2 regions of the Defluviitalea raffinosedens genome follow, and region 2 is predicted to be linked to the other one. Evidence: riboswitches for the same ligand, from Rfam matches in the RefSeq annotation. Region 2 holds a riboswitch; the other holds the start of a gene.
The links. Region 2 has a riboswitch for thiamine pyrophosphate ahead of thiW (energy coupling factor transporter S component ThiW). Riboswitches for the same ligand answer to the same signal wherever they lie in the genome.
Positions count from the first base shown of each region.

Region 1: linked by a shared signal. The riboswitch ahead of JOD07_RS09505 (hydroxyethylthiazole kinase) and the one ahead of thiW (energy coupling factor transporter S component ThiW) in region 2 are both predicted to bind thiamine pyrophosphate.

Region 1 covers NZ_JAFBEP010000012.1:1,124-7,013, reverse strand. The annotation lists gene nadA (quinolinate synthase NadA) at 1-817, opposite strand, end outside; gene thiC (phosphomethylpyrimidine synthase ThiC) at 1,221-2,525, opposite strand; gene JOD07_RS09510 (MTH1187 family thiamine-binding protein) at 2,565-2,870, opposite strand; gene JOD07_RS09505 (hydroxyethylthiazole kinase) at 2,906-3,229, opposite strand; TPP riboswitch at 3,559-3,657, opposite strand; gene JOD07_RS09500 (hypothetical protein) at 4,022-4,222, opposite strand; gene JOD07_RS09495 (AraC family transcriptional regulator) at 4,739-5,617, opposite strand; gene JOD07_RS15675 (hypothetical protein) at 5,660-5,794, opposite strand; gene JOD07_RS09490 (group II intron maturase-specific domain-containing protein) at 5,864-5,890, opposite strand, start outside.
Region 2 covers NZ_JAFBEP010000002.1:239,723-245,612, reverse strand. The annotation lists gene JOD07_RS03090 (S8/S53 family peptidase) at 1-1,018, shown strand, start outside; TPP riboswitch at 1,216-1,327, shown strand; gene thiW (energy coupling factor transporter S component ThiW) at 1,446-1,940, shown strand; gene thiD (bifunctional hydroxymethylpyrimidine kinase/phosphomethylpyrimidine kinase) at 1,954-2,787, shown strand; gene thiM (hydroxyethylthiazole kinase) at 2,771-3,604, shown strand; gene thiE (thiamine phosphate synthase) at 3,594-4,217, shown strand; gene JOD07_RS03065 (MFS transporter) at 4,381-5,523, shown strand; gene JOD07_RS03060 (hypothetical protein) at 5,654-5,890, opposite strand, start outside.

The DNA.
Region 1 (5,890 bases), on a different contig from region 2:
GCGTTTTTTTCATGTTAACGCATATCAACGACGGGGAAAGCAAGTAAAACTTTTTATCAGGATTCTGCTTTTCTAAAGAATGAAGTACACCCATCTCAGTTCCTATAACAAATTCCTTTTCATCCGACTCTTCTACATATTGTATGATTTGAGATGTACTTCCTACAAAATCTGCTTTTGCAACTACATCCGGATTACATTCCGGGTGGACTAATATCTTTGTATTGCTTCTATGCTTTCTAACCATATCCAATACATTGCACTTTACTTTATGATGGGTTATGCAAAATCCTTCCCAACATATGACATCCTTTTGGGGTATCTGTTTCGCTACATAATTCCCTAAGTTTTGATCTGGTACGAATAAAACTTTATCACTGTCAATGGATTGAACCACTTTTACTGCATTGGCTGAAGTACAGCATATATCACTTTCTGCTTTAACTTCCGCAGAAGAATTAATATAACATACCACCGGAACATTGGGGTATTTTTTCTTCAATACTCTTAGCTGATCCGCATCAATCATATCAGCCATAGGACATCCTGCATCATATGCCGGCAAAAGAACTTTTTTATCCGGTGAAAAAATCTTTGCACTTTCTGCCATAAAATGTACACCACAAAAAACGATAATATCCGCATCGGTATTGGCAGCTCTTCTGCTAAGTCCCAGTGAATCCCCAACAAAATCTGCTATATCTTGAACTTCTGGTGCTTGATAATTGTGAGCAAGTATGATAGCCTTTTTTTCTCTTTTGAGTTTATTGATTTCATTAATCATTTCCTGAGTATCCATGGTATTTCTTCCTCTCATCATAAACCTTGCCGCCTAATTTACATTTTTAGATTTAATAGTCTTTTAATCTGATCAGGCGAAGGGGGTAATTAAAATCTTAGCTGTAAGTTGAATTTAGAATTTAATCCATATTTACATATTTATATGTATGTTTACATATGTATTTATATGTGTATATACACCATTATACATAAAAAAAGAAGTTTATCAATAATCAATTTATTTAGTATAGAAATAATGCTGAATTGATATTTGCGCAAAAAATACCTCCTGTTATAAATCACTTTGATTTAATAAACAGAAGGTATTTATATTCAAATACAGAATAGAAATACTGGCAATCAGCCATCACTATTTTATTGGAAAAATTTTATTCTTCAAATTATCATGTTAACTTAATAATTCACTAGCCAGGACTCAATCACAAAATATCGATATGTTCGCCTGCCAGTGCCTTGTTCATACTTCTTACTGCACAAAATTTTCCACACATGGAACATGTATCTTCGAACTCTGGCTTCCTTTCTTCACGGATTCTTTTTGCAGTTTCAGGATCTATCGCACATTCCCACTGGGCTTCCCAGTCAAAGCTTCTTCTTGCTTCTGCCATTCTGTCATCAATCTGCCGTGCTCCTCTTACCCCTTTTGCGATGTCTGCTGCATGGGCTGCTATTTTCATAGCAATAATCCCTTGCTTTACATCTTCTAAATTTGGTAATGCTAAGTGTTCTGCAGGAGTCACATAGCACAAGAAAGCCGCACCGGCTGAAGCTGCAATGGCGCCACCAATCGCAGCCGTGATGTGATCATATCCAGGGGCAATATCCGTTACCAATGGACCTAACACATAGAAAGGTGCTCCGTTGCAAATCGTCTGTTGTATTTTCATATTGGCTTCTATTTGGTCGATCGGCATATGTCCTGGTCCTTCAATCATAACCTGTACATCTTTTTCCCAGGCTCTTTTTGTAAGCTCTCCAAGTCTTACAAGTTCTTCAATCTGACATACATCCGACGCATCGGCAAGACATCCCGGTCTACAAGCATCTCCTAAGGATATCGTCACATCATATTCACGGCATATATCCAAGATTTCATCATAATACTCATAAAAAGGATTCTCTTCACCTGTCATGCACATCCATGCAAATACAAGAGAACCTCCTCTGGATACGATATTCATTTTTCTTTTATGCTCCTTGATCTGTTCTATCGTTTTTCTTGTAATCCCACAGTGCAAAGTGATAAAATCCACTCCATCTTCAGCATGGAGCCTTATGACATCAATAAAATCTTTTGCTGTAAGGGTGGCCAGGTCTCTCTGATAATGGATAACGGAATCATATACTGGTACAGTTCCTATCATAACCGGGCATTCTGCAATCAACTTCCTTCGAAAAGGAATGGTATCTCCGTGGGAAGACAAATCCATGATTGAATGGACGCCCATATTGACAGCTTCCATCACTTTTTTCATTTCCATATCGTAGTCTTTGTAATCTTTCGAAACGCCTAAATTCACATTTATCTTAGTTTTTAGCATTGAACCTACACCCTGCGGATCAAGGCATTTATGATTTTTATTTGCACATATTACTACTTTTCCTGCTGCAACTAATGGCATCAGTTCCTCAACGGTCATCAGTTCTTTTTCAGCTACTTTTTTTAGTTCTTCTGTAATGATTCCTTTTCTTGCGGCTTCCATCTGAGTTGAATATTCTCTCACTTCCATCTATCCCCCTAAAAGACTGAATTTATGCGAATACTAATTTTCTTCTCCTAAAATTTCATTGAGTTTTTGAACCTTTCTGTTCATCATGTTAGTAAATCCTGGACGAATATCTGCCTTTAACACCACTTCCGTTCGGATGCCTTTATTTGCCAGTGCAAAGGTTGCATCTTTCACCACCTGCATCACCTCATCCCAGGGACCTTCTATTTCCGTAAACATGGAAGTGGTTCTGTTTGGCAATCCCGACTCTCGAATCACTTTCACCACTTCTGCAACTTCAGATGAAAGTTCATCTCCAATGCCAAAAGGCGCAATGGCCACTGCAATTAAAGTATTCATACATTAAACCTCCTCTATTTCAAATGGATTATTGGCTATATCTGCTGCACTTGCTTTATAAAGTTCATCAAGAAATTGTATCTGAAAGTATCTCGTAAAGTTTTTGCTACATAAGGTAATATTTCCTCATGAATGGGTAAAAGTGTCCCCACATTGATATACATAGCTTGACCAGATTTAGCCAAAACTTCTCCTTCTTCAGGCAGATACACCATAGCAGCAGAACCTCCGACAGCCAGTTGTGCATTGGCTACGAGATTAATGGTTACCATATTGGTAATGGAACCTACCATAGGGTTAGTCTTTTTTACAGTTTCCACTGTCTGGGCAATCTGATTTTGAATCTCCTCTTTTGTCATTTTCTCCTCTTCCTTTCTATGATTTCATAGCATTTTACGAATATAGACTGCATCACCATCTTTCTTACTGTTTCTTCAAAAAATTGTTAGTCAAAAAACAACTGTGTTATACAGATAAAATAAGAAAATTGGGGCCTTTGCAAGAATTATTTCGCATATAAGAGTTGCGCTTGTGAACCACTCGCACCGAACGCGTTCGGTAAAATCAACAAAATACAATATGTGAGAGGCTATATTCTGCCGCAGAGCTTTTTTGACATAGGAAATTCCACAGAATTTCCTATGTAATAAAAAAAGCGCTCCTTCATAAGGAACGCATTTCATCATTAATCTAACAATTCATTGCTTCCCTACGACAGTGTTAACTGACAGGTTCAAAGGGTCAGGTTTTACCTTCTCAACTCTTACGAGTCCCCCCGCAATCTTTTCATACAACATTATTAATTTTTAAATCTTGTCTTCCACAATATTATTCTATGGCTTTTTGTTAATGTTTTTAATCAACCATAATAAAATTGGATACTGTATACTTCTTCCATATTGTATTTTACCATTTAAGTGATATAAAATCAATAAATTTTCAAATACTATTATTTTTTACACAAGAATACATTTATGAAATTAATCCGTTAAACTACTTGAATTTCTCTTTAATCTGTTCCTTATTTCTGTTTAGGCTTTGTCATAACATCATAACAAAGAAAATGTCCATTATCAGTTCTTATGGAATAAAATTCTGTTGTATGCCTTTTTAGCGATAAGCATTTTAACGGTTTGTCTTTTTCGAATATGCTATAAAAAAGAATCTTGGAAATCTAAAAATAATATCCCCGTTTTTTGCATGGAATATCTTTGAACTAGAATTTCTATCAGTTCACTTTCAAATGCTTTTCTCTCTAGATCAGGTAAGACATTGAGATAAAGTCTTAAACCAGTAACGAGATACCATTCCAGGATATCGTTGTGAGATTTCATAACGTGATCAATCACCATTATGATACGTCTAGTGAAATCAAGTTTATTGCCCTGAAAATTTAATATACACTATTTTTTACGATATTGCATGCCAAACTACGAATAGAATCACTTCAAAATAGGGAACAAGACCAAAACTCTGCCGCCGCAATAAACTTACTAAATATTTACAACACTAGATCCCTATAGTCATGCAATGAAAGCTATGTCAAGGCAAATAGTTTACAAAGGATTGATAATAAAAAAATTTGCCAATGACATAACTTCTGCATTGGCAAATCGTAGTCAAAACCACATATTTTATAAATACAACCTCTCTTAATCCTGTTTATTTACGAGAAAGTCTCACAACTGTCTCCACATGCAACGAACGGGGTGAATTGATGTCTTTTACACTGTCGGTAGTCGGAAACACGTCATCGCCACTTTTTGCACTATCAGTAGGCGGGAAGGCGGGAATATATCCACCAATTGTATCATTTACGAGAAGGGCACTCTTACTAGGAGTACCCTAAATAATAAATATTAATGTAATTAATAGTCTTTTTTCTTTACTGGAATCCAGATTTCGCTTCGATACTTTGGATTTCCAGTATCTGGACTCTCATTCCATAAAATTTCAGGACCTTCAACCGCCTCGTATCCTGAAGATGGAAACCACTCTGAGTATATCCTACCCCACACATTTTGAAGTGTTTCCGGGAAGGGCCCAATGGATTCAAAGACTGCCCAGGTACTGTCTTCTACTTTCAATACATCAAATTCTGCAGTTTCATCACTTGAGGTTGCTACACCAATGTAATGATCCAATTCACATTTTTCTTCCATTCTTCCTTTCGAGAAGTTCGTAGATGCACTAATAATTCCTGTTGGTTCTACATTTGACAGCACCTTCAGCTTTTTGATGACCTCAGGGGTTAATAGTTCAATCATTTCTGCAATTTCCGGATTCACACCATTAAATCTAATTGGTACTCTCTTCTTGAATCCTACGATCTTAAATGGTCCTTTTTCAACAATACGATAATTCATTTCGCATCCTCCTTTAATTGATAATTGAAAGGTCATTCGAGGATAAGCTTTTAACTGTGTATTCTCACTCCTTGCCTCAGAAGGGAGAATGCCATGCAGGGAATGAAAAGCACGGGAAAATGAATCAGCCGAATTATAGCCGTATTTGACGGCTACATCAATTATTCTCAAATTATTATCTTTCAAATCAAGTGCAGCCAACGTCAGTCTTCTTCTCCGAATATATTCTGATAAACTTATACCTGCTAAAAAAGAAAACATCCGCTTGAAATGATACTCTGAACAATAAGCGATTTTAGATACTTCACTATAATCAATTTCCTCTGTTAAGTGCTCTTCAATATACGCTAATGCATTATTCATACTTCTTAAAGCATCCATCCAACAACCTCCTTTCATCATAAATAATATCAGAGGATGTATTTATTCATCCGACAATCTGTGCACAGCTTTGTAGGTAAGCAGCTCAACATCAATAATCCACTTAATTACGATAATCAATGTTTTTGGCAACACCATCTTTTTATCCTCGATAGAGTAGAGTAGTGGGATTGCCACCCCCCCTCATCAAACCGTACGTGCGGTTTTCCCGCATACGGCTTTCCGATATTCTTCTTCCTTCAGCATTCAGCCGCATATACTAGCCAATCCTGC
Region 2 (5,890 bases):
ATTTTTCATATACACAGAACTAGAAGCTTATATGGACGTTCGTGGAAAGAATTTATCCTATTTAGATTTAAGAGGACAAGAAGAATTATTATATACCCTGGAATTTGATAACTTAACAAAGTGGCCGGGTAAAAATCGTATGCCGGATGATTTTGATCCTTTAAAAGTGATTGAATATGGAAAAGATCCGGGGTTAAACATAAAAAAATTACACAAGTTAGGTTATACAGGGAAAAATGTAAACATCGCATATATAGACCAACCTCTTCTTGAAGGCCATGAAGCATATTCTAATGTAAATCTTAAGTATTACAAGATTAGGTCGGAAGAAAATGGTATGGATACCTCAATGCATGGCCCGGCAGTACTTAGTTTATTAGCTGGAGCTGAAATAGGGGTAGCTCCTGAGGCGAATGTGTATTTTTTGGGGCATCCTGCATGGCTGGAAGACCAAAGAACCCATGCAGAAGCCTTATATAAACTCATAGAAATAAATAAATCTTTACCTGAAGACCAGAAAATAAAAGTAGTAGGATTTTCAGATTCACCGGATGAAAGAGAAAACTATATTGACGATTATAAAAAAGCAATTATAGAAGCAGAAAAAAATAATATTATGGTCATAAATGTGACTACATTTAATTACCTTCCTTTATTGATCAAGCCTTATAAAGATAAAGATGATTATAGAAATTACGAAACAGCACAATGGGCAAAGGGTTTTATTGAGAACGATAGTTTTGGAGTGCCAACCGGTGCAAGGACAACTGCAGATGGTCATAAAAGCATAAAAAATAAATATGCTTATTGGACAAATGGTGGTTTAAGCTGGGCTGTACCATATGTAGTTGGAACAATCGCCTTAGGACTTCAAGTGGATCCTGATTTAACCAAGGAGGAAGCTGTTAAATATTTATTGGATAGTGGATATGATTTTCAGGGGGGCAAAATCATTAATCCAGAAGGTTTCATAGAGATGGTTAAGAAAAATGCATCACACGCTAAAAGTACACCTTAATATTCAGACCATATAGGATCAAACCGAAGCATCAGATAAAGATTAGTATTGATGAAATATGATTACTGTAAACTCTGGATTTTATGAAAAAGCTAATTATATAACACTTAAGACACAGCTATTAGCCAGTATTAAAGCAGAATAGTATTGCAATTTATTAGTGAATTATGTTATTATTTCATTAAACAACTTAAAAATCCTTTGCACAGGGGAGTCGGATTTGGCCGGCTGAGAGTAAGAACCGTAATTCTTTGACCCTATGAACCTGATCTGGGTAATTCCAGCGTAGGAAGTGTTGTTGATTTTATTGTATGATGTAAAATCACATTTTCTGGATTTTTACATACTTCAAAAATCATAAAACACAAGTCCTGCGGCTTGTGTTTTTTTATGTATAGAAATAAATAGAGATATAAGGAGGATCAAAATGAAAACGAAAAAGATTACTTTGTCTGCTTTATTTATTGCTATAGGGGTAATCGCAGGGAATATTATTTATATTCCTATAGGTGCATCAAAATGCTTTCCGGTTCAACATACTATCAACGTTCTGACAGCAGTGGCTCTTGGTCCAGGATATGGTGCAGCAGTAGCATTTGGTATTTCTCTGTTAAGAAATCTTTTAGGTACGGGGACACTTTTAGCCTTTCCAGGCAGCATGGTAGGCGCATTTCTTGCAGGGATTTTATACAAGAAGACCAATAAGCCTGCTTTCGCAGTTGCAGGAGAAATACTTGGCACAGGAATCCTTGGAGGGTTATTGGCTTATCCTATTGCTAAATTGATATTAGGCAATGATGTTACAGCATTCTTTTATATCTCTCCATTCTTAATAAGCACCACCGGGGGAAGCATAATATCTTATGCCATTATTAAAATGTTAGATTTTACTAAAGTGATGGATATCAAAAAACAATTGTAGGGGGAGAGCAATCATGAAAAAAGTATTAACTATAGCAGGTTCGGATTGTTCTGGTGGAGCAGGAATACAGGCAGATCTAAAAACTTTTAGCGCCCATGGGGTATATGGTATGAGCGTGATCACAGCCATAACTGCTCAGAATACCCAAGGCGTTTTTGACGTACGGGATTTGGATGAGGCCATTATAAAAGCACAAATAGATGCTATTTTTACAGATATACAAGTGGATGCAGTCAAGATTGGAATGGTATCGCAACCTTCGACGATTCATATTATAGCAAGTCAAATAGGAAAATATCATCCAGTAAATATTGTTTTAGATCCTGTAATGATTTCAAAGAGTGGATATTCTTTATTAAAGCCGGAAGCAAAGAAAAGTTTAATCGAAGAACTTATTCCAAGAGCGTCTGTTATTACACCCAATGTCCCTGAAGCAGAAGAAATAATACGTACAGTAACATCAAAACCTATTGCCATCAAAACTGTTGAAGATATGGAAAAGGCAGCACAGGAGCTATATAAATTAGGAGCGAAGAATGTACTTTTAAAAGGTGGGCATATGAGTGGAGAAGCTGTGGATGTGCTTTATGATGGAAAAGATATTACACGATTCTACTCTGAGCGAATTGACACTAAAAATACTCATGGAACAGGGTGTACCCTATCCTCTGCCATAGCTTCCAATTTAGCTCTGGGATACAGTATAAAAGAAGCCGTGAATCGTGCAAAAAGATATATCACCATTGCAATAGAACATGCTTTAGACATCGGGAAGGGCGTTGGACCTACCCATCATTTTTATGAATTATACAAAAAAGGTGGGCTTGAAGATGGAGATATATTATAAAATCTCAAGAGCATTACAGAATGTAAGAAATTTAAGACCCTTAGTACACCATATCACAAACTATGTGACAGTCAATGACTGTGCCAATATTACTCTGGCGATTGGTGCTTCTCCTGTTATGGCAGATGACATAAATGAAGTCAGGGATATGGTTATACTGTCCGATTCCTTAGTCATTAATATAGGAACGCTAAACAGCAGAACGGTGGAATCTATGATTGAAGCAGGAAAAAAAGCTAATGAATTTAATATTCCCGTTGTATTAGATCCTGTTGGGGTGGGAGCAACACCTTACAGAACAAAGATTGCGAAAGAAATTATGAGTAAAATAAAAATAGCAGTTGTAAGGGGCAATTTATCGGAGATAAAGGCTTTATATGGCATCAATGCTCAAACCAAGGGCGTTGATAGCTCAGAAAACTTTTCAACCGGTGAAAATGTTTCGTCCAGTATAAAATCATTTGCCAGGGATTTTGCCAATAGCTTTCATACAGTTGTTGCGATTACTGGAAAAACGGATATTATAACGGACGGAGAAACTTTATACTCAGTTAAGAATGGACATGAAATGCTGTCAAGAATTACAGGTACAGGCTGTATGTGCACTTCTCTTATTGGTTCTTATCTGGGTGCAGGAAGCAATGATCTTTATGGGGCTCTTGCAGGGGTTGCAACCATGGGAATAGCAGGCGAAATAGCCTATAACCGATTGGATCCATACGAGGGAAGTGGAAGTCTGAAAAGTAAAATCATGGATGCTATATATCATTTATCGGAGGAAGAAATATTGAATTGGGGGAAAATTGATGAAGAATAATGTTGATTATAAACTTTATCTTGTCACAGACCGGGATATATTAGCAGGAAGAAACTTAGAATCTGCAGTAGAAGAGGCTATACAAGGAGGTGTTACGCTGGTTCAGCTTAGAGAAAAAGATATAACTTCTTTGGAATTTTATAATATGGCCCTTAGGATAAAGCGAATAACCAGCCAATATAATATACCTCTGATTATCAATGATCGACTGGATATTGCCCTGGCAGTAGATGCCGAAGGGGTTCATTTAGGGCAAAGGGATATACCCTGTGTAATTGCAAGGAAAATCATAGGTGAAAATAAAATTGTAGGTGTTTCTGCATCTACTCTTGAGGAAGCCAAAAAGGCAGAAAAGGATGGAGCAGATTATATAGGGGTGGGAGCAGTATTTCCCACCAGCACGAAACAAGACGCACGAGATGTCTCTGTAGATTTGCTAAAAGAAATAAAGCAGAGTGTAGCCATACCTGTCGTTGCCATCGGAGGGATCAATGAAGATAATGTATCTTTATTAAAAGATACTAATATAGATGGAATAGCAGTCGTATCTGCAATTCTAGGGAAAAAGGATATAAAATCAGCTGCTTTCTGTCTTAGAAATCAAAGGTTTTAATAAATCTTCCAAGATTTTGTGTATTAGCTGTAGAAGATAAACTTTTGAAAAAAATTGCGAAATTTATCGATTTACTCTCCTGATAAAGGTAATTTATTATATAATAGAGATAAATCAAAACATTCAAGATAAATTACCAAAATATTATATTAGGAGATGTATTATGTCTAATAAAAAGGTGCTCTTTTGCATTGTAACAGGTTTATTTTGGTTTTCATTATATGCGTATGTCCCCCAGTTGTCTAGTTTTGCAGAAGATATGGGGGCTTCATATAGAATGATAGGCATGATCACCGGAGCCTATGGACTTAGTCAGACTATTTTAAGAATACCTTTAGGAATCGTATCAGATGTATTTAATAAAAGAAAGATATTTGTTGTATTAGGTCTTTTTACAGCAATTTTTAGTGCACTTATAGTTTTTATATTACCAAGTCCCTATACTCTTTTAGGGGGAAGATTTCTGGCGGGGGTAGCTGCAGCAACTTGGGTAAATTTTACGGTAATGTTTTCTGGGTATTATAAGCCTTCGGAATCCACTAAGGCTATAGGAATCATTAACTCAGCAAATATGATCGGACAATTTACTGCAGTTTTGTTGGCAGGTATTCTTTCCCTTTACTTAGGCGTGAGGCACATATTTTTGCTGAGTACCATTGTAGGCCTTATGGGATTTCTTCTAAGTTTTTTTATACCAAAAGAAGATGCCATCGATAGAAAGCCCTTTAAAGTATCTGATCTGCTTATCATTGTAAAGAATATAGATATATTACATATTTGCTTTTTAGGGATATTGTCTCAATTTATAACTTTTGCGACGATTTTTGGATTTACGCCAATCGTGGCTTCTAAGTTAGGAGCCAATTCGTTTGAATTGGGGCTTTTAACTACGTTTTTTAATCTTCCCCAAATATTATTTTCAGCGTTGGCAGGGATCGTATTTGTAAAATATTTTGGAAGTAAAAACACATTACTTATTGGGTTCGGATTAAACACAGTTTTATGTATTCTTACTCCCTTTGTTCCTAATTTATATTTGCTTTACTTGGTGCAGATCATCAGCGGCATAGGAAGAGCGATGACTTTTCCTATGCTAATGGGACTGGTGATAAGAAATGTAGAACCAAACCTTAGGACTACCACCATGGGATTTTATCAGGCAATATATGGTGTGGGTATGATCTTGGGGCCGGTTTTGCTTGGGGTTATAGGGGATAAATTCGGGCTTATGACTGGTTTTATTACGACAGGGTTATTAGGGATTCTTGCAATTATATCCATACTTGCAGTGGGGATTAAAGATTGATTTTTATGTTCATATTTAGGAGTATTTTTACTGCCTGCACATAACAAATTGCACAGATATAGGCAATAAAATTCAATTTTAAAGCATAAAGGACGGTTTTTAAAGAACCGTCCTTTATGATGGACAAAGATTAACAGTTACAACGATGTTGTTTGAATAATCCTTCGATGACATCTTCAGGATCAGCAATGACTTCACAGATGCAATCGATGTCAACGAATTTGATGTCATCTTCATATTCTGCTGCCAGTAAGTTTCCGTTTACACCAAGTACTTCGACTTCTTCACATTTTCCAGATTTTAATACGATTTTTACATCGTCTTCATTGAGGAATCTCAATACGTCTTTAATATTTGCCGGCAGTAC